DNA from 2 places in the Streptomyces sp. NPDC091282 genome. Region 2 is predicted to be linked to the other one. Evidence: riboswitches for the same ligand, from Rfam matches in the RefSeq annotation. Region 2 holds a riboswitch; the other holds the start of a gene.
The links. A riboswitch is a leader RNA that binds a small molecule or an ion and turns the genes downstream of it on or off. The one in region 2 is predicted to bind cobalamin.
Positions count from the first base shown of each region.

Region 1 (9,610 bases), on a different contig from region 2:
CCGGACCGGGGACATGGCGCAGTGCGACACCTTCCGGTGAGCCGGGCGCCTTCGGCCGCGGCGTTGTCGGTGCCGGGTGCCAAACTGTGCGGCGGGCCGGACGACGGCCTGCGGAGGACCGGCACAGGAGGGGAGTGATCGGCATGGCAGGCACGATGGGCGGACGGCCGAGCATCTATCCGTCACTGCTGTACGCGGACGCGAAGGCGGCGATCAGACAGCTGACGGAGGCCTTCGGCTTCACGGAGCTGTCGGTGTACGAGGGCGAGGACGGCCTGGTGCTGCACGCCGAGCTGGTCCAGGGCAACGGCGCGGTCATGCTGGGTTCCAAGGGCCGCGGCGGCCGTTTCGACGCGGCGCTCGAGGGAGCGGGCCCGACCGGGGTGTACGTCGTGGTGGACGACGTCGACACACACCACCAGCGGGCCGTGGACCACGGCGCGGAGATCCTGATGCCTCCGACGGACCAGGACTACGGCTCGCGGGACTACATGGCCCGGGACGTCGAGGGCAACATCTGGAGCTTCGGCACCTACGCCCCGGAGATAACGGCCTGATCCCGCCCCGCCCCGTCCCGCGCGTCCCGTCAGCCTCCGGTGTGCACCTGGAAGGCGGCCCGGCGGACGGCCTTGGCCAGCGCGGGGTCGGGGTGGGCGGCGGCGAGGGCGACCAGGACCTGCACGGTGCGCGGGTGACCGACGGCGCGCACCTCGTCGAGGAGCACGGGGACGGTGGGCTGCAGCGCCGACTCCAGATGCCGGACCAGCATCGGCGCCTCGCCGTGGTCGGCGACGGCGGCGGCCGTGTCCACCCAGAGCCAGGTGGCCTCCTCGCGGGTGAGCACCTCGTGGGCGTCCTCCGGGTCGACGCCGTCGTGCTCGGCCAGCCACAGCAGCGCGTAAGGCCGCAGGGTGGGCTCGTCGACGACCGCGTGGACGTCCGGTTCGGCGGGGGCGCCGACCACGCGCAGCGCCTCGAAGGCCAGACCGCGCAGCAGGGCGTCCTCGCCCCGGGCGGCGGCGACGAGTTCGGCGACGGCGCTGCCGACGGGGCGGGCGGCGAGCCAGGCGCGGTACTCGGCGCGGGCCGCGTTGGGGCGGAGCTGGGCGCAGCCGCGCAGCATCTCCTCGGCGGCGACCTCGATGTTCCCCGCGGGGCTCTGCGCGGCCACGCAGATCTGCTCCAGCTTGACCCAGACCGCCCAGCTGCCCAGCGGGGTGAGGGTGGCCTGGCCGGCGCCGCAGGTCAGCGCGCCGACGGAGGCGAGGGCGTGCAGGGACCAGTCGAGGAGGGGGGCCAGCTCGGCCTCCTCGGCGGGGGCCGGGTCGTCGGCCCGGTCCGCGAGGCCCGTGCCGCCGGCGGGCACGGCGGCGGGCACGGGGACGGCGGCGGACGCGTCCACGGCGCCGGTCCCGGCCTCCGTCTCGTAGGAGACCTCGCAGCGCTCGGTGCGCAGTTCGGTGACCCGCTGCCGGAGCAGGTCCAGAAGCTGCTCGACGGGGACGGGACCGGCGGACAGCTGGAGGAAGGAGAGCACCTGGGGCATGGCCGAGACGACCTCGGCGACGGCGGCGGCCTCGAACTCGGCCGGCTCCGGGTGGGCGAGCGACCAGGCGTCGAAGAGGGCGACCCAGCCGCGCAGCACGGCGCTGTCGTCCCGGTCCCAGGCCCGCAGGCGCCAGCCGGGGCGCGCGCTGTCGCCGTGCACCTCGACCAGGCCGGCGAGGCGGGCGGTGTCCCAGTCGGCGCGGACCTGAGCCACGGTCAGGCCCAGATCGTCGGACGCGCGTTCGGCGGACGCCTCGGAGAGGGTGGCCTTGCCGTCACCGGTCACGTCGCTGCCCGGACCCAGGGCCGTGTCCGCCCAGTGGGCGACCCGGGCCGCTCCGGCCAGCCCGGACCGCGCCATTCTGGCCAGCTCGGCGGGGGCCGGGGTGCCCTCGGGCGGGCGGGGTGCGGGGCGGCGCGCGGGCCGCTGGTTCATCGCTCGGGGGGCTGCGGCCAGGGGTCGCGTTCGGACGAGTCGAAGCCTTGAGTCGCGCGGGATACGGGACGTCACGGGTGCAGTCTTCCGGTTGACGGTCCGAAAACCCAAACGGAATGTCACGGCGGGCGACGGGGCTGGCCAACGCACGGGGCCCGAGGGGAGGCGGGGAGACATGTTCAGGCCAGTGGTACGGCCTTAAACGGAACCTCCGCGACCGACTGGAACCAGGGCCTCCGCCTCATGCCCGGACGAGGCAGGAGACGGTCCGGACACCGGCCGGACGGGCCGCGGACCAGGACCCGGCTCGCGGGAACGCGGGGGTGGGCCGGCCTCACATGAGAGGCGTGAGGAACCGGCGCAGCCGCTCCTCGTACCGCTCGGGGTCGGGGTTCCACATGGCTCCGTGCGGCGCGTCCGGCACGGCGTGCAGGGCGATGAGGTCGGGGTGCCGGGCGGCCAGCCTGCGGGAGTACACCCAGGGGGCGACCGTGTCGTCCGGGCCGTGGACGATCAGGGTGGGCACGGCGGGCTGGTCCGCCTCGACGAGGTCGCCGCCGTGGTCGGCGTGCAGGCCCGCGCGGCCCTGGGCGGCGCGCACCGCGAGCGGCAGCAGCGCGTCGGGGGTGTGCCGGGCCTGGGCGAGGGCCCGCAGGGTGGCCTCCCAGTTGAGCACCGGCGAGTCCAGGACGAGTCCGGAGACCCGCTCGCGCAGGGACGAGTGGGCGGCGGCGCGCAGCGCCATGGTGGCGCCGGTGGACCAGCCGTACAGGACGACGCGGCGGGCGCCGTAGCGGACGGCGTAGCGGATCGCCGCGTCCAGGTCGCGCCACTCGCTCTCGCCCAGGTGGCTGAGGCCGTCGGGAGGGCGCGGGGCGCCGAGGTCGCCGCGGTAGGCCAGGGCGAGGACCGGCAGGCGGCGGCCGTGCAGGAACCGCATGACGTTCATCGCGAGTTCGCGGGTGGTGCCGAGGCCGTGCACCGCGATCACCCAGGTGTCCCGGTAGCCGGGTACGAACCAGGCGGGCAGCGCGCCGAGTTCGCCGGGGATGTCGATGTCCGCGTGGTCCAGCCCGAGGGCCGCGCCCGGGTTGCCGATGTGGACGTTGGGGGTGAGCCAGACCTTGTCGCCGGCTTCGAGGCTGCCGTGCGTCACCCGCTCCAGCCGCCGTACGACGGTGTCCGGGGTGGTCGCGGCGGACTCCAGGACGGCGCCGACGACGGCGTGCGTGCCGTCGCCGGCCAGGCCGTAGGTGCCGGGGCGCAGCGAGGCGAGGTCCCGGGTGAGGGTGACGCGGCCGGCTCCGGTGCCGTGCACGGTGAGCCGGGGCTCGGTGGGCAGGGGCCGGCCGGGCGTGGCCTTCAGGGCGGCGTCGCTGGCGAACCGCCCCGCGGCCACCCCGGCCGCGCCGGCGGCGAGTACGGCACCGACGGCGGCCGTGGTGACTTTGACTGGGCGCACCTGTCCAGTGTCGGGGCGGACCGGGACGACGGCCAGCGGAGGCGGTCCTGCCGGGTTCAGCCCGGCTGCCGGCCGTATCCGCGCAGGCGCTCCGCCGCCTCGGCCAGTTGGTCCGGCGAGAGCAGGGCGGGGGTCAGGCCGGGCACCGAGGAGGCCGTCAGCCAGACGCGGCACATCCACTCCAGCTGGGCCGTGCGGTCGAAGGCCTGGGCCAGGGTGGCGCCGTAGGTGACCGTGCCGTGGTTCTGGAGGAGGCAGCCGGAGCGTCCGGCGAGGGCGCGGAGCATGTTCGCGGCCAGTTCCGCGGTGCCGTAGGTCGCGTACGGGGCGACCCGGACGGGTCCGCCGAGCGCGGCGGCCATGTAGTGGATCAGCGGCAGTTCCGGGACGAGGGTGGAGACGGCCGTCGCGGCGACGGCGTGGGTGTGCACGACGGCTCCCGCGTCCGTGCTGTTGTGGACCGCGAGGTGCATCGGCAGTTCGCTGGTCGGGACGAGGGTGCCGAGGACCTGGCGCCCGGCGAGGTCGACGCCCGTCACGTCGGCGGGGGTGAGGCGGTCGTACGGCACGCCCGACGGTGTCACCAGTACGGTGTCGCCGACCCGGACCGAGACGTTGCCGGAGGTGCCGACGACCAGTCCGTCGGCCACCGTGCGGCGGGCGGTGGCGACGAGTTCGCGCCAGGCCGCCGCCTCCTGGGCATCGGCCGCACGCCGTGGCGGCCCGGATCCGTCCGGTGCGCCGCCGTGTCCGTCTCCGTCCCGCCCGTCCCGCCGCTGCTCAGCCATGACCCGATCCTGTCAGGCCGCCGGGTGACCGGAATCTCTTCGGCGGTTTCGCGGGGCGGCCGAGGGCGCCCGCCGGGGGCCGCCGGCCAACGGGCGACAGGGCCGGCGGACCCGCCGCCGGCCGGCGGCCGCACCCCGTCCCGCGCGCGGGCACCCAGAAGTCGATTTCGGTCACCATGGTGACCGACTCAGTTCATCTTCCGTTCACCCAGGTTGCCTACGGTCCAACAGCCGATGACCTCTAAAGATTGTTCGGGTAAATGGAAAACTTCTCGCTGATCCTCGCGATTGTGGTCGTGACCGCACTCGCGTTTGATTTCACGAACGGTTTCCACGACACCGCCAACGCGATGGCCACGACCATCTCGACCGGTGCGCTCAAGCCCAAGATCGCGGTGACCATGTCCGCCGCGCTCAACCTGGTGGGCGCCTTCCTCTCCGTGGAGGTCGCCAACACGATCTCCAAGGGCCTCGTCGACGAGAACGGCATCCGGCCCGAGGTCATCTTCGCCGCCCTCGTCGGCGCGATCCTCTGGAACCTGGTGACCTGGCTGGTGGGCCTGCCCTCCAGCTCCTCGCACGCCCTGATGGGCGGCCTGATCGGCGCCACCGTCGCCTCCGCCGGCTTCGGCGCGGTCCACGGCGACGTCCTGGTCACCAAGGTACTGCTCCCGGCGGTCGCCGCCCCCGTCGTCGCGGGCCTCGCGGCCCTGCTGGCGACCCGGCTGTCCTACGGGATCGGCAAGGACGCCGACGACAACGCCACCCGCAAGGGCTTCCGCGCCGGCCAGATCGCCTCCGCCGGCCTGGTCTCCCTCGCGCACGGCACCAACGACGCGCAGAAGACGATGGGCATCATCACCCTCGCGCTGGTCGCGGGCGGCACCATCGCCCCCGGCTCGAACCCTCCCACCTGGGTCATCCTCTCCGCCGGCCTGGCGATCGCGCTCGGCACCTACATCGGCGGCTGGCGGATCATCCGCACCATGGGCAAGGGCCTGACCGACCTCCGGCCGCAGCAGGGCTTCGCCGCCCAGACCAGCGCGGCCACCGCCATCCTGGCCTCCTCCCACCTCGGCTTCTCCCTCTCCACCACGCACGTCGTCTCCGGCTCCGTGATGGGCGCGGGCCTGGGCCGCAAGGGCGGCACGGTCCGCTGGTCCACCGCCACCCGGATGATGGTCGCCTGGGTGCTCACCCTCCCCGCGGCCGCCGTCGTCGGCGCGCTCGCCGAGTCGGTGACGGACCTCGGCGACTGGGGCACCGCGGCCGTCGCCGTCTTCCTCGTCGCCTCCAGCGCCGCGATCTGGAAGCTGTCCCGCCGCGAGGTGGTGGACAGCGCGAACGTCAACGACACCGCGGAGCCGGCCGGCGTGGTCACCGCGGCGATGGCCGCCGTCACCCCGCCGCCCGCGGGCCCGGTCACGGACGGCCTGACGGCCACCATCCCCTCCCCCGCCGCTCCCGCCGCCGACCCGGCCGCGACCGTCTGACACCCGAGGAAGAACCGACATGAACATCGACTGGGCAGCCATCGGCTCCGTCCTCGGCGTCAGCCTCGTGGTCACCGTGGGCATGGTGGCCCTCTTCACCCTCGGCATCAAAGGCCTCTCCGCCCGCGAACGCGCCGTCGCCCAGGGCAACTCCGCGGCGCTGGCCGTGACCGCCGCCTACCTGTGCTTCGCGGCCTGCGCGGTCGCCGTGGCCTACGGCATCCATCTGATCGTCGCCAAGTCCTGACCCCGCGGGGCCGGACCGGCCGAACGCCCGCACCACCGAAGGCTCCTTCCCGGTCCGCCGGGAGGGAGCCTTCGGCATGCCCCCACGGGCCCCCTCCGAACCACCGGTGTGGGCCTTCCCACACACTCCCCTCGCAGGTCAACGGCAAGTTGACGGGTCTTCCGGGGGCGTGGTGGACTTCCGGAGCCAAGTACGGCGGCATGAGAGGAAGCCGGTGCGAATCCGGCGCGGTCCCGCCACTGTCACCGGGGTAGCAGCCCCGCGAGCCAGGAACTCTCACCGCCGTTCTCGTCGAACCAGGGCGTGGACACCCTGAGTGAGGACAATTCGCCATGCGCGGCTGCCGAACGAGGTTGAGAACCAGGCCCCTTCCCGCCCCCGCGGCGGGCTGAGCCGATGGGTGCCGGTCGCGTCTTCGCGTACGGCGCCGCCGCCGGCCTTCTCGGCGACCTGCTGCTCGGCGATCCGCGCCGCGGCCATCCGGTCGCCGCGTTCGGACGCGCGGCCGGGGCCGTCGAGCGGGTGCTGTGGCGGGACCACCGCGGCTGGGGCGCGCTGCACACCGCGGTCTGCGCGGGCGGCGCCGTGACGCTGGGCGCGCTCGCCCAGCGGGCCGTACGCCCCTCGGCCGCCGCGTCCGTCGTGCTCACCGCGACCGCCACCTGGGCCGTCGTCGGCGGCACTTCGCTCGCCCGTGAGGCGGACGTCATCGGGCGCGCCCTGCGGGCCGGGGACGTCGAGGCGGCACGGGCCCGGCTGCCGCACCTGTGCGGGCGCGATCCGCAGGCCCTGGACGCCGACGGGATCGCCCGGGCCGTCGTGGAGTCCGTCGCCGAGAACACCAGCGACGCCGTCGTGGGCGCACTGGTGTGGGGAGCCGTCGGCGGAGTGCCGGGGCTGCTCGGCTTCCGTGCCGTCAACACCCTGGACGCCATGGTGGGCCACAGGTCGGCCCGCTACCGGCGGTACGGGTGGGCCTCGGCGCGGCTGGACGACGTGGCGGGCTGGCCGGGAGCCAGGCTGACCGCCGTCCTGGCCGCCGTCGCCGGAACCGACCCGCGCGGCGCCCTGCGGGCCTGGCGGTCCGACGCGGCGAAGCACCCGAGCCCCAACGCCGGCCCGGTGGAGGCGTCGTTCGCGGGCGCCCTCGGGGTACGGCTCGGGGGAACGCTGTCGTACGGGGGGCGCGTCGAGCACCGGCCGGTGCTGAACGGGGAGGGACGGACCGTGGAAGTCGCCGACATCGAGCGGGCGGTGCGGTTGTCGCGCCGGGTGGGATGGCTGGCGCTCGGGGTGAGCGCGGCCGGGGCGCTGCTGCGCGGACGGCCGTCGGGAAGGACGTCATGAACAACGGCGGTCTCCTGGTGGCCGGTACCACCTCCGACGCCGGCAAGAGCGTCGTCACGGCCGGCATCTGCCGGTGGCTGGTACGGCAGGGCGTCAAGGTCGCGCCGTTCAAGGCGCAGAACATGTCCCTCAACTCCTTCGTCACGCGCGAGGGCGCCGAGATCGGGCGGGCGCAGGCCATGCAGGCGCAGGCCTGCCGGATCGAGCCGACCGCGCCGATGAACCCCGTGCTGCTCAAGCCGGGCGGCGAACGCAGCAGCCAGGTCGTGCTGCTCGGCAAGCCCGTCGGGGAGATGAGCGCGCGCGGCTACCACGGCGGACGCCAGCAGCAGTTGCTCGGCACCGTGCTCGACTGCCTCAGCACGCTGCGGGGCACGTATGACGCGGTGATCTGCGAGGGAGCGGGCAGTCCCGCGGAGATCAACCTGCGCCGGACGGACATCGTGAACATGGGCATCGCGCGCAACGCCCGGATGCCCGTGCTCGTCGTCGGCGACATCGACCGCGGCGGCGTGTTCGCCTCCTTCTTCGGCACCGTCGCCCTGCTCTCCCCCGAGGACCAGGCCCTCGTCGCCGGGTTCCTCGTCAACAAGTTCCGCGGCGACGTCTCCCTGCTGGAGCCCGGCCTGGACATGCTGCACGGCCTCACCGGGCGGCACACCTACGGCGTCCTGCCCTTCCGGCACGGGCTCGGGATCGACGAGGAGGACGGGCTGCGGGTGTCGCTGCGGGGCACCGTGCGCGAGTCGAGCCTCGCCCCGCCCGTCGGCGAGGACGTCCTGCGGGTCGCGGTCTGCGCCGTCCCCCTGATGTCCAACTTCACCGACGTGGACGCGCTGGCCGCCGAACCCGGCGTCGTGGTGCGGTTCGTGGACCGGCCGGAGGAACTGGCCGACGCCGACCTCGTCGTCGTCCCCGGCACCCGCGGGACGGTCCGGGCCCTGGAATGGCTGCACGAGCGGGGGCTCGCGGACGCGCTGCGGCGCCGGGCCGCCGAGGGGCGGCCGGTGCTCGGCATCTGCGGCGGCTTCCAGGTCCTCGGCGAACGGATCGAGGACGACGTCGAGAGCCGCACGGGCCGGGTCGACGGGCTCGGCGTCCTGCCCGTGCGGGTCCGGTTCGCCCGCGAGAAGACCCTCACCCGGCCCGTCGGAGAGGCCCTCGGCGAGCGGGTCGAGGGGTACGAGATCCATCACGGGGTCGCCGAGGTGACCGGCGGCGAGACCTTCCTCGACGGCTGCCGGGTCGGGCAGACCTGGGGCACCCACTGGCACGGCTCGCTGGAGTCGGACGGCTTCCGCCGGGCCTTCCTGCGCGAGGTGGCGGCCGCCGCGGGCCGCCGGTTCGTGCCCGCCCCGGACACCTCGTTCGCCGCGCTGCGCGAGGAGCAGCTCGACCGGCTCGGCGACCTGATCGAACAGCACGCGGACACCGACGCGCTCTGGCGGCTCATCGAGTCGGGCGCGCCGCAAGGACTGCCCTTCATTCCACCGGGAGCACCCGCATGAGCACTGTGTTGTTGTTGTCGACCGCCGACACCGATCTGCTGGCGGCCCGCGCCGCCTCCGGTGCCGGCTACCGGATCGGCAATCCGACGCGCGTCGACGTCGCGGCGGAACTGCCGGCGCTGATCGACGGCGCGGACATCGCGGTCGTACGGCTGCTCGGCGGCAAGCGGGCCTGGGAGGACGGGCTCGCCACGCTCCGGGCCTCCGGCATCCCGACCGTGCTGCTCGGCGGCGAGACCGTGCCGGACGCCGAGCTGATGGCCGAGTCGTCGGTGCCGGCCGGTGTGGTCGCGGAGGCGCTGCGCTACCTCGTCGAGGGCGGTCCCGAGAACCTCCTGGAGCTGTCCCGGTTCCTGTCCGACACCGTGCTGCTGACCGGCGAGGGGTTCGCCGAGCCGCGGAAGATGCCCGAGTTCGGCGTGCACGGCGGCCACGAGATCCGCCCGGACCGCCCCACGGTGGGCGTGCTCTTCTACCGGGCCCACGAACTCAGCGGCAACACCGGCTTCGTGGACACCCTGTGCGAGGCGATCGAGGCTCGGGGCGCCAACGCCCTTCCGGTGTACTGCGGTTCACTGCGCGGAGCGGACGCCGGGCTGTTCGAGATCCTGGCCGGCACCGACGCGCTGATCGCCACCGTGCTGGCGGCCGGCGGCACCCACGCCTCGCAGGCGTCGGCCGGCGGTGACGAGGAGGCCTGGGACATCGGGGCCCTCGCCGACCTGGACGTGCCGGTGCTGCAGGGCCTGTGCCTGACCTCCTCCCGGCAGGCCTGGGACGC
Region 1 is NZ_JBIVUX010000001.1:55,942-65,551, forward strand. It holds gene ACIQOE_RS00300 (neutral zinc metallopeptidase) at 1-40, shown strand, start outside; gene ACIQOE_RS00305 (VOC family protein) at 144-557, shown strand; gene ACIQOE_RS00310 (hypothetical protein) at 587-1,984, opposite strand; gene ACIQOE_RS00315 (alpha/beta hydrolase family protein) at 2,319-3,446, opposite strand; gene ACIQOE_RS00320 (class II aldolase/adducin family protein) at 3,503-4,234, opposite strand; gene ACIQOE_RS00325 (inorganic phosphate transporter) at 4,495-5,727, shown strand; gene ACIQOE_RS00330 (hypothetical protein) at 5,747-5,974, shown strand; cobalamin riboswitch at 6,129-6,272, shown strand; gene ACIQOE_RS00335 (cobalamin biosynthesis protein) at 6,371-7,321, shown strand; gene ACIQOE_RS00340 (cobyric acid synthase) at 7,318-8,829, shown strand; gene cobN (cobaltochelatase subunit CobN) at 8,826-9,610, shown strand, end outside.
Region 1: linked by a shared signal. The riboswitch ahead of ACIQOE_RS00335 (cobalamin biosynthesis protein) and the one ahead of nrdI (class Ib ribonucleoside-diphosphate reductase assembly flavoprotein NrdI) in region 2 are both predicted to bind cobalamin.

Region 2 (9,610 bases):
TCTGCGCTGGCTCGCCTTCGCGAAGCAGAAGACCGCCGAGATCGTGACCCTCGCCAAGGGCCTCGCCCAGGGCACGGACGCCGTCACCGGCGAACTCTCGGCGAACCGCGCCGACCTCGCCTCCCGCGCCGGCTCGCCCATCACCAACGACCCGGCCGTCCGCGCGCGGGCCGCCGCCGTCACCGACGCCGACGCCCGCCGCTCCCAGCCCTACGCCGAACGGGCCGCCGCCCAGCGCGCCGGCCTCGGACTGCCGCTGCTGCCGACCACCACCATCGGCTCCTTCCCGCAGACCGCCGAACTCCGCGTCGCCCGCGCCGACCTGCGCACCGGACGCATCGACACCGCCGGCTACGAGGAGCGCATCAGGACCGAGATCCAGGAGGTCATCTCCTTCCAGGAGAAGACCGGGATCGACGTCCTCGTGCACGGCGAACCCGAACGCAACGACATGGTGCAGTACTTCGCCGAACAGCTCACCGGATACCTGGCCACCCAGCACGGCTGGGTCCAGTCCTACGGCACCCGCTACGTGCGGCCGCCGGTCCTGGCCGGCGACATCTCCCGGCCCGAGCCGATGACCGTGCGCTGGACGACGTACGCGCAGTCCCTCACCGACCGCCCGGTCAAGGGCATGCTGACCGGCCCGGTCACCATGCTCGCCTGGTCCTTCGTCCGCGACGACCAGCCGCTCGGCGACACCGCCCGCCAGGTCGCCCTCGCCCTGCGCGACGAGGTGAACGACCTGGAGACGGCGGGCACCTCGGTCATCCAGGTGGACGAGCCCGCGCTGCGCGAAACCCTTCCGCTGCGCGCCGCCGACCGGCCCGCCTACCTCGCCTGGGCCACCGAGGCGTTCCGGCTCAGCACCTCCGGCGTCCGTCCGGACACCCAGATCCACACCCACATGTGCTATGCCGAGTTCGGTGACATCGTCCAGGCCATCGACGACCTCGACGCGGACGTCATCAGCCTGGAGGCGGCCCGCTCGCACATGCAGGTGGCCCGCGAACTCGCCTCGCACGGCTACCCGCGTGAGGCCGGTCCCGGTGTCTACGACATCCACTCCCCGCGCGTCCCGAGCGCCGAGGAGGCGGCCGGCCTGCTCCGCACCGGCCTCAAGGCCATCCCCGCGGAACGGCTCTGGGTCAACCCCGACTGCGGCCTGAAGACCCGCGGCTGGCCCGAGACCCGGGCCTCCCTGGAGAACCTGGTCGCCGCGGCCCGCACGGTCCGGGGCGAGCTGCCCGCCACCTGACCGAAAGACCGGAGGTTCCACTGGGCCGGGACGTCGCCGACGTCCCGGCCCCGCCCAGCGCTACCCGCACGACCGAGGTAGGAAGGGGGGCCCTGTCCGTATACGCCGACCGGCGCACCGGGTACGCGCCATCGCCGGCTCGGGGCGCACCGGACGCGGAGGCAACTCATCCGGACAAGGGTCGACTTAGGTATCCCTAACTCTTGCCGCCAACACAATATCTGGGGTGCATGCGCTCGCCTCTTTCTAGATGTAGTGTTGCTGGTGCTGGTGGTTCGCCGGGCACGGCTGTGTCCGACGAGGCAAGAGGGAACCCGGTGGGAATCCGGGGCTGCCCCGCAGCGGTGAGTGGGAACGACCGCCGTCATACGCACTGGGTCCGACGCAAAGGGCCTGGGAAGCGACGGCCAGTAGATGTCCTCCGGCCGGAGGACGCGCCCGCGAGTCCGAAGACCTGCCACCGGCGCGCATGCCGGACAGCGGTGTGCGCGCTCCGAGGCCCCGAGGGAGGGCCGCGTGGCAGACGCACGGACCCGGGTCAGGACAGGCACACCGTTTCGCCGCCTCCGCCCCGGTGTTCGCCCGTACCCGCCGCCGCGCTCCTCTCCTCCCGGTCCTCGGACGGACGACGGGAACGAGCGAGAGGGAGGCGGCGGCCGATGAGCGGTCTCGTGTATTTCTCCAGCGTCTCGGAGAACACCAGACGCTTCGTGGACAAGCTGGGCCTGCCCGCCACACGCATCCCCCTGCACCCGCGCCGCGAAGGCATGCCGCAGGTCAGCGAGCCGTACGTACTGATCGTGCCGACGTACGGCGGTGGCGAACGCGCCGGTGCGGTTCCGAGGCAGGTGGTGCGCTTTCTGAACGTCGAGGCCAACCGCACGCTCCTGCGCGGCGTGATCGCCTCCGGCAACACCAACTTCGGGGCGGACTACTGCCTGGCCGGCCGCGTGATCTCCGCGAAGTGCCGGGTCCCGGAGCTGTACCGATTCGAACTGCTGGGCACGGACCGCGACGTCCGCGCCGTGAAGGAAGGACTGCAGAGGTTTTGGACACGACACTCGTCGACGGCGGCGTGATCGCCGCTCAGCGTGAATCGGTCGGTACCCGCAGGGACTACCACGCGCTCAACGCGATGCTGAACATGTACGACTGCGACGGCAACATCCAGTTCGGCCAGGACCGCGAAGCCGTCCGCCAGTACTTCCTCCAGCACGTCAACCCGAACACCGTGGAGTTCGGGTCCCTGAAGGAGAAGATCGACTACCTGATCGAGAACGACTACTACGAGGAGGCGCCCATCCGCGCCTACACCTGGGAGTTCGTCGAGGGACTGTACCGGCGGGCGTACGCCCATGAGCACCGGTTCCGCACCTTCCTGGGTGCCTTCAAGTACTACACGTCGTACACCCTGAAGACCTTCGACGGCTCCCGCTACCTGGAGCGGTACGAGGACCGGGTGGTCTCCACCGCGATGTATCTCGGTGCCGGCGACGAGCAGTTGGCCTCCCGGCTCGTCGACGAGATGATGACGGGCCGCTTCCAGCCCGCCACGCCCACCTTCCTCAACGCGGGCAAGGCCCAGCGGGGCGAGCTGGTCTCCTGCTTCCTCCTGCGGATGGAGGACAACCTGGAGTCCATCGGGCGCGGCATCAACTCCGCGCTCCAGCTCAGCAAGCGCGGCGGCGGTGTGGCCCTCCTCCTCACCAACCTGCGGGAACAGGGCGCTCCGATCAAGAAGATCGAGAACCAGTCCTCCGGCGTGGTCCCCGTGATGAAGCTCCTGGAGGACTCCTTCTCCTACGCCAACCAGCTCGGCGCGCGGCAGGGCGCGGGCGCGGTGTACCTGCACGCCCATCACCCGGACATCATGCGGTTCCTGGACACCAAGCGGGAGAACGCGGACGAGAAGATCCGCATCAAGACCCTCTCCCTCGGTGTGGTCGTCCCGGACATCACCTTCGAACTCGCCAAGCGCAACGAGGACATGCACCTGTTCTCGCCCTACGACGTCGAGCGCGAGTACGGCACCCCGCTGTCGGACCTCTCCGTCAGCGAGCACTACGACGACCTGGTCGCCAACCCGCGCATCCGCAGGACCACGCTCAGCGCCCGCGAGTTCTTCAAGACGATCGCGGAGCTGCAGTTCGAATCCGGTTACCCGTACCTGCTGTTCGAGGACACCGTGAACCGGGCCAACCCGATCTCGGGCTGGATCAACATGTCCAACCTGTGCTCGGAGATCCTCCAGGTCAACACGCCCAGCACGTACGACGTCGCGCTCGGCTACGAGACGGTCGGCAAGGACATCTCCTGCAACCTGGGCTCGCTGAACATCGCGCAGGCCATGGCCTCCCCGGACTTCGGCGCGACCGTGGAGACCGCGGTACGCGGCCTGACCTCCGTCTCCGACCAGTCCGACATCGACGCCGTCCCCTCCGTGGCGCACGGCAACCGCCTCACCCACTCCGTCGGCCTCGGCCAGATGAACCTGCACGGCTACCTCGCCTCGCAGCGCATCCACTACGGCAGCGAGGAGGGCGTCGACTTCACGAACATGTACTTCTACGCCGTCGCCTATCACGCGCTGCGCGCCTCGAACCGGATCGCGACCGAGCGCGCCACCGCCTTCGACGGGTTCGCGGACTCGGCGTACGCGGACGGGTCGTACTTCGACAAGTACACGGAGCGGGTGTGGACGCCGGCCACCGAGCGCGTCCGCGGCCTGTTCGCGACCGCCGGGATCCGCCTCCCCACCCAGGACGACTGGCGTGAACTCCGGAAGTCCGTACGCGAGCACGGCATCTACAACCAGTACCTCCAGGCCGTCCCGCCCACCGGCTCCATCAGCTACATCAACGACTCCACCGCGTCCATCCACCCCATCGCCTCCAAGGTGGAGATCCGCAAGGAGGGCAAGCTCGGCCGCGTCTACTACCCGGCGCCCCACATGGACAACGACAACCTGGAGTACTTCCAGGACGCGTACGAGATCGGCTACGAGAAGATCATCGACACCTACGCGGCCGCCACCCAGCACGTCGACCAGGGCCTGAGCTGCACCCTCTTCTTCCGCGACACCGCCACCACCCGCGACCTGAACAGGGCGCAGATCCACGCCTGGCGCAAGGGCGTCAAGACCCTCTACTACATCCGGCTGCGCCAGGAGGCCATGGCCGGCACCGAGATCGAGAACTGCCTGTCCTGCGCGCTGTGAGGAACACACCCGTCATGACCACCGTCCCGCTGACCGAGCTCTCGGTCACCCCGCCGTCCTACCGCCACGACCCCGCCGCGCGCCTGCGCCCGGTCAACTGGAACCGCGTCACCGACGAGAAGGACCTGGAGGTGTGGAACCGGCTCACCGCCAACTTCTGGCTGCCCGAGAAGGTCCCGCTCTCCAACGACGTGACCGCCTGGCAGCAGAAGCTCTCCGCCGACGAACGCACCCTGACCATGCGGGTGTTCACCGGCCTGACCATGCTCGACACCGTGCAGGCGACCGTCGGCGAGATCGCCCAGATCCAGGACGCGCGCACCGAGCACGAGGAAGCCGTCTACACCAACATCGCCTTCATGCAGGCCGTCCACGCCCGAAGCTACTCGTCCGTCTTCTCCACCCTCGCCGGCACCCCCGAGATCGACGACGCCTACCGGTGGGCCGTGGACAACGACGTCCTCCAGCAGCGCTGCAAGACCGTCCTGGCGTACTACTACGGCGACGACCCGCTCAAGCGGAAGGTCGCCTCCACCCTCCTGTCCTCCCTGCTGCTGTACGCCGGCTTCTACCTCCCCCTGCACTTCTCCACCCACGCCCTGCTCACCAACACCGCCGACATGATCCGGCTGATCCTGCGCGACAAGGCCGTGCACGGCTACTACTCCGGCTACAAGTACCAGCGTGGCCTGGAGAAGCTGACTCCGGCCGGGCAGCAGGAGATGCGCGACTTCACGTACGCACTCCTCGAAGAGCTCTACCAGCTGGAACTCCGGTACTCGGGCGAGCTGTACGAGCCGCTCGGGCTGATGGACGACGTCGCCGTGTTCGTCCGCTACAACGCCGACAAGGCGCTGATGAACCTCGGTTACCCGGCGCGCTTCGACGCGGACGAGACCGAGGTCAATCCGGAGATCCTGGCCGCGCTCTCCCCGGGCGCGGACGAGAACCACGACTTCTTCTCCGGCTCCGGCTCCTCCTACGTCATGGGCAAGGCGGAGGACACCGCCGACGACGACTGGGACTTCTGAGAAGCCGCTCGCATCACCCCCTGGCTCAAGACCGCCCAGAACATCACCGTCCTGGGCGGTCAGGTCCCGTAGAAAGCGATGGAGGACTGTTCGTATGGCTCTCGGTATCCCCAGCAAGCGGGGGGACAGCGCCGTGTCCATCCGCGACCTGCTCGCGCGAGGAGGCCGCTCCTACTCCTTCGAGTTCATGCCGCCGCGCACGGCGGCGGCCGAAGCCGGGCTCTGGACGGCGATCCGCCGGCTGGAGGGCCTGTCCCCCACCTTCGTCTCGGTGACCTACGGCGCCGGCGGTTCGACACGCGGCCGTACCGTCAACATCACGGGGCGGATCGCCGCGGAGACCACGCTCACCCCGGTCGCCCACCTCACCGCGGTCGGTCACAGCGTCGCCGAGCTGCGCAACATCCTCGGTCACTATGCCGACCAGGGGGTACGCAACATCCTCGCCCTGCGCGGCGACCCGCCCGGTGACCCGCTCGGCCCCTGGACCAGGCATCCGCAGGGCGTCCGGTACGCCGCCGAGCTGGTCAGCCTGATCAGGGAGTCCGGGGACTTCTGCGTCGGCGTCGCCGCGTTCCCCGAGATGCACCCGCGCTCCCCCGACCGGGACAGCGACATCCGCCACTTCGTCGGCAAGTGCCGGGCCGGAGCCGACTACGCCATCACCCAGATGTTCTTCGACGTCGAGAGCTATCTCCGCTTCCGCGACCAGGTGGCCGCGGCCGGCTGCCGCACACCGATCATCCCCGAGATCATGCCGGTCACCACCGTCCGCTCCCTGCGGCGCATCCCCACCCTCTCCACCGCCGCGTTCCCCGACCGGCTGGCCGAGAGGATGCTCGCCGCCGAGGCGGACCCGAAAGCGGTCAGGGCGCTCGGCATCGACCACGCCACCGAGATGTGCCGCCGGCTGCTCGCCGAAGGGGCTCCCGGACTGCACTTCATGACGATGAACTTCTCCACGGTGACGACCGAGATCTACCGAAACCTCGAACTCCCCATCTGAGACCCCCCCCCAGCAACCCGGGAGGCACCGCCATGGCCCAGCATTCACACACCTCACCGGTAGGCATTCATCGGCCGCGACTGGTCGGGATCGTCAACATCACCACGGACTCCTTCTCGGACGGGAACAGGTTCCTGACCGCACGGGACGCCGTGTCACACGCGCACCGGCTGCGCTCGGAGGGCGCCGACGTGATCGAACTCGGCCCTGCCGCCAGTCATCCCGGAGCCGAGAAGGTCTCGGCGGAGGAGGAAGTCGGACGGCTGGCCGACGTCTTGGACCAGCTGGTCGCCGAAGGGGTGCCGGTGTCGGTCGACTCGTACCAGCCGACCACACAGCTGTTCGCCGCGGCACGCGGCGCCGCGTATCTCAACGACATCCAGGGCTTCGCCGATCCCGAGCGGTACGTGGAGCTCGCCGGGACCGGATGCCGGCTCGTCGTCATGCACTCCGTGCAGCGGCGCGGCCCGGCCACCGAGGTACGGACCGATCCGGCGCGGGTGTGCCGGGGGATAGAGGAGTTCTTCGCCGAACGTCTGACCGCGCTGGAGGCCGCCGGTATCGGACGCGACAGGCTGGTCATCGATCCGGGACTGGGTCACTTCCTGGGCAGCGGTCCCGAACCGTCGTTGCGGACCCTGGCCGGACTGGAGCGGCTCAAGGCCCGCTTCGACGTACCGGTGCTGGTGTCCCCGTCCCGGAAGTCGTTCCTGCGGACGCTCACCGGGAGCGCGGTTTCCGGTATCGGTCCGGCCACGCTGGCCGCGGAACTGTACGCCGCGCGCAGTGGGGCGGACTACATCCGCACCCACGACGTCGCCGCTCTCCGTGACGCGCTGACGGTGTTCGAGGCCCTGGAGTCGGCCAAGGAGAGCGGCTGGTGATCACCGGGCGGCCGGCACCGACCGCTGCTCCGGGCCGTCGTAGGAGGCGAGGGGCCGGATCAGGGAGTTGTGGGCGAGCTGCTCGGTGATGTGGGCCGTCCAGCCGGTGATGCGGCTCATCACGAAGATCGGGGTGAAAGCGGGGATGTCGAAGCCCATCAGGTGGTAGGCGAGCCCGGCGGGGTAGTCCAGGTTCGGGTGGATGCCCTTGCGCTGGATCATGGCGTGCCGCAGGGCCGCGTGCAGGGTGGCCTGGCGGGTGACCTCGGGGTCGGCGGCGCGGGCGACCAGGCGGTCCAGGGCCTCCTGCATGATCGGGACACGGGAGTCGCCGTGCTTGTAGACGCGGTGGCCGAAGCCCATGATCTTCCGCTTGTCGGCGAGTGCCTGGTCCAGCCACTGCTCCGCGCGCTGCGGGTCGCCGATCTCGTTGAGCATGTGCATCACGGCTTCGTTGGCGCCGCCGTGCAGCGGGCCCTTCAGCGCGCCGATCGCGGCCGTGACCGCGCTGTAGAGGTCGGAGAGGGTGGAGGTGACCACGCGCGCGGTGAACGTCGAGGCGTTGAAGCTGTGTTCGGCGTACAGGGTCAGGGAGATCTCGAAGCAGCGGACCACCTCGGGGGCGGGGACGCTGCCGAAGCACATGTGGAAGAAGTTCTCCGCGTAGCCGAGGTCGGGGTTCGGCGGGATCGCGTCCAGTCCCTTGCGCCGCCGCTGGTCGGCGGCGACGACCGTCGGCAGTTTCGCCAGCAGGGTGAGGGACTTGGCCCGGTTGGCGGCGGGGCTGCCGTCGTCCTCGGTGGGGTCCTCGGCACCGAAGAAGCTGACGGCGGTGCGCAGGACGTCCATGGGGTGGCAGGTCTCGGGCAGCCGGGTGAGGAGTTCGGCGGTGGTGCGGTCCAGCGGGCGCAGGGCGCGCTCCCGGGCCTGGAACTCCGCCAGCTGGCGGTCGTCGGGGAGTTCGCCGTACCACAGGAGGTACGCGACCTCTTCGAAGGAGCGGCGGGCGGCCAGGTCCTGCACCGGATAGCCGCGGTAGGTGAGGGAGTTGGTCTCCTGGATGACGGTGGAGATCTCGGTGGTGTCGACGACGACACCGGCGAGGCCGCGGTGGATCTCGGGTGCGCTGGTGGTCATGGCGAAGCCTTCCGGTGCGTGCGTCAGGTGCCGGGCGGGAGGGTGAAGTCGAAGACGGCCGAGTCGAAGGCCGAGTACTCCTCGTAGCCGAGGAGTTCGTAGAGCCGGGAGCGGGTCTGCATGGCCGGCAGCAGGGACTTCTGGGTGCCCTCGGCGGCGATCGTGCGCAGGCCGTCCTCCACCGCTCCCATGGCGATCCGCAGCAGCGTGACCGGGTAGAGGGCGATGTTGTAGCCGAGGTTCTCCAAGGTGCGGGTGTCCAGGAGCGGGGTCTTGCCGAACTCGGTCAGGTTGGCGAGGAGTGGCACGTCGACGGCCTTGCGGAACGCCTCGTACTCCGCCTCGTCGGCGAGCGCCTCGGGGAAGATCGCGTCGGCGCCCGCGTCGACGTACGCCTTCGCCCGCTCGATCGCCGCGTCGAGGCCCTCGACGGAGCGGGCGTCGGTGCGGGCCATCAGGAGAAAGTCAGGGTCCCGGCGGGCGTCGACGGCGCCCCGGATCCGGCGGACCATCTCCTCGCGCGGTGTGACGGTCTTGCCGTCGAGGTGGCCGCAGCGCTTGGGGTTGACCTGGTCTTCCAGGTGCAGTCCGGCCAGTCCCGCGTCCTCCAGGAGCTGGACCGTGCGGGCCGCGTTCATGGGTTCGCCGAAGCCGGTGTCCGCGTCGATGAGGACGGGCAGGTCGGTGACCCGGGTCGTCTGCTGCGCTCGGGCGGCGATCTCGCTGGACGTGGTGAGGCCGATGTCGGGCAGCCCCAGGTCTGCCGCGAGAACGGCGCCCGAGAGGTAGACGGCGTCGAACCCGGTGTCCTGGATGAGACGGGCGGAGAGCGGGTTGATCGCGCCGGGCATGCGCAACAGCCGTCCGGAGGCGAGCTGTTCGCGGAAGGCGCGGCGGCGTTCGGCTGGGGTGGTGCGGGTGTGGAGCAGCATCAGAACAGGCCCTTCGGGAGCCGTGCGTCGTACGCGGCGACAGCGTCGGTGTCGACCACCGGGAACAGCCCGTCCAGGTCCGCGGTCCCCAGCTCGCCGAGGTGCTCGGCAGCGTCCAGGAACGCGTCCTGCGCGGCCGGGGCGA
Region 2 is NZ_JBIVUX010000004.1:784,522-794,131, reverse strand. It holds gene metE (5-methyltetrahydropteroyltriglutamate--homocysteine S-methyltransferase) at 1-1,258, shown strand, start outside; cobalamin riboswitch at 1,513-1,735, shown strand; gene nrdI (class Ib ribonucleoside-diphosphate reductase assembly flavoprotein NrdI) at 1,918-2,337, shown strand; gene nrdE (class 1b ribonucleoside-diphosphate reductase subunit alpha) at 2,307-4,475, shown strand; gene nrdF (class 1b ribonucleoside-diphosphate reductase subunit beta) at 4,490-5,506, shown strand; gene metF (methylenetetrahydrofolate reductase [NAD(P)H]) at 5,601-6,512, shown strand; gene folP (dihydropteroate synthase) at 6,545-7,396, shown strand; gene ACIQOE_RS22355 (bifunctional 2-methylcitrate synthase/citrate synthase) at 7,397-8,533, opposite strand; gene prpB (methylisocitrate lyase) at 8,557-9,465, opposite strand; gene ACIQOE_RS22345 (MmgE/PrpD family protein) at 9,465-9,610, opposite strand, start outside.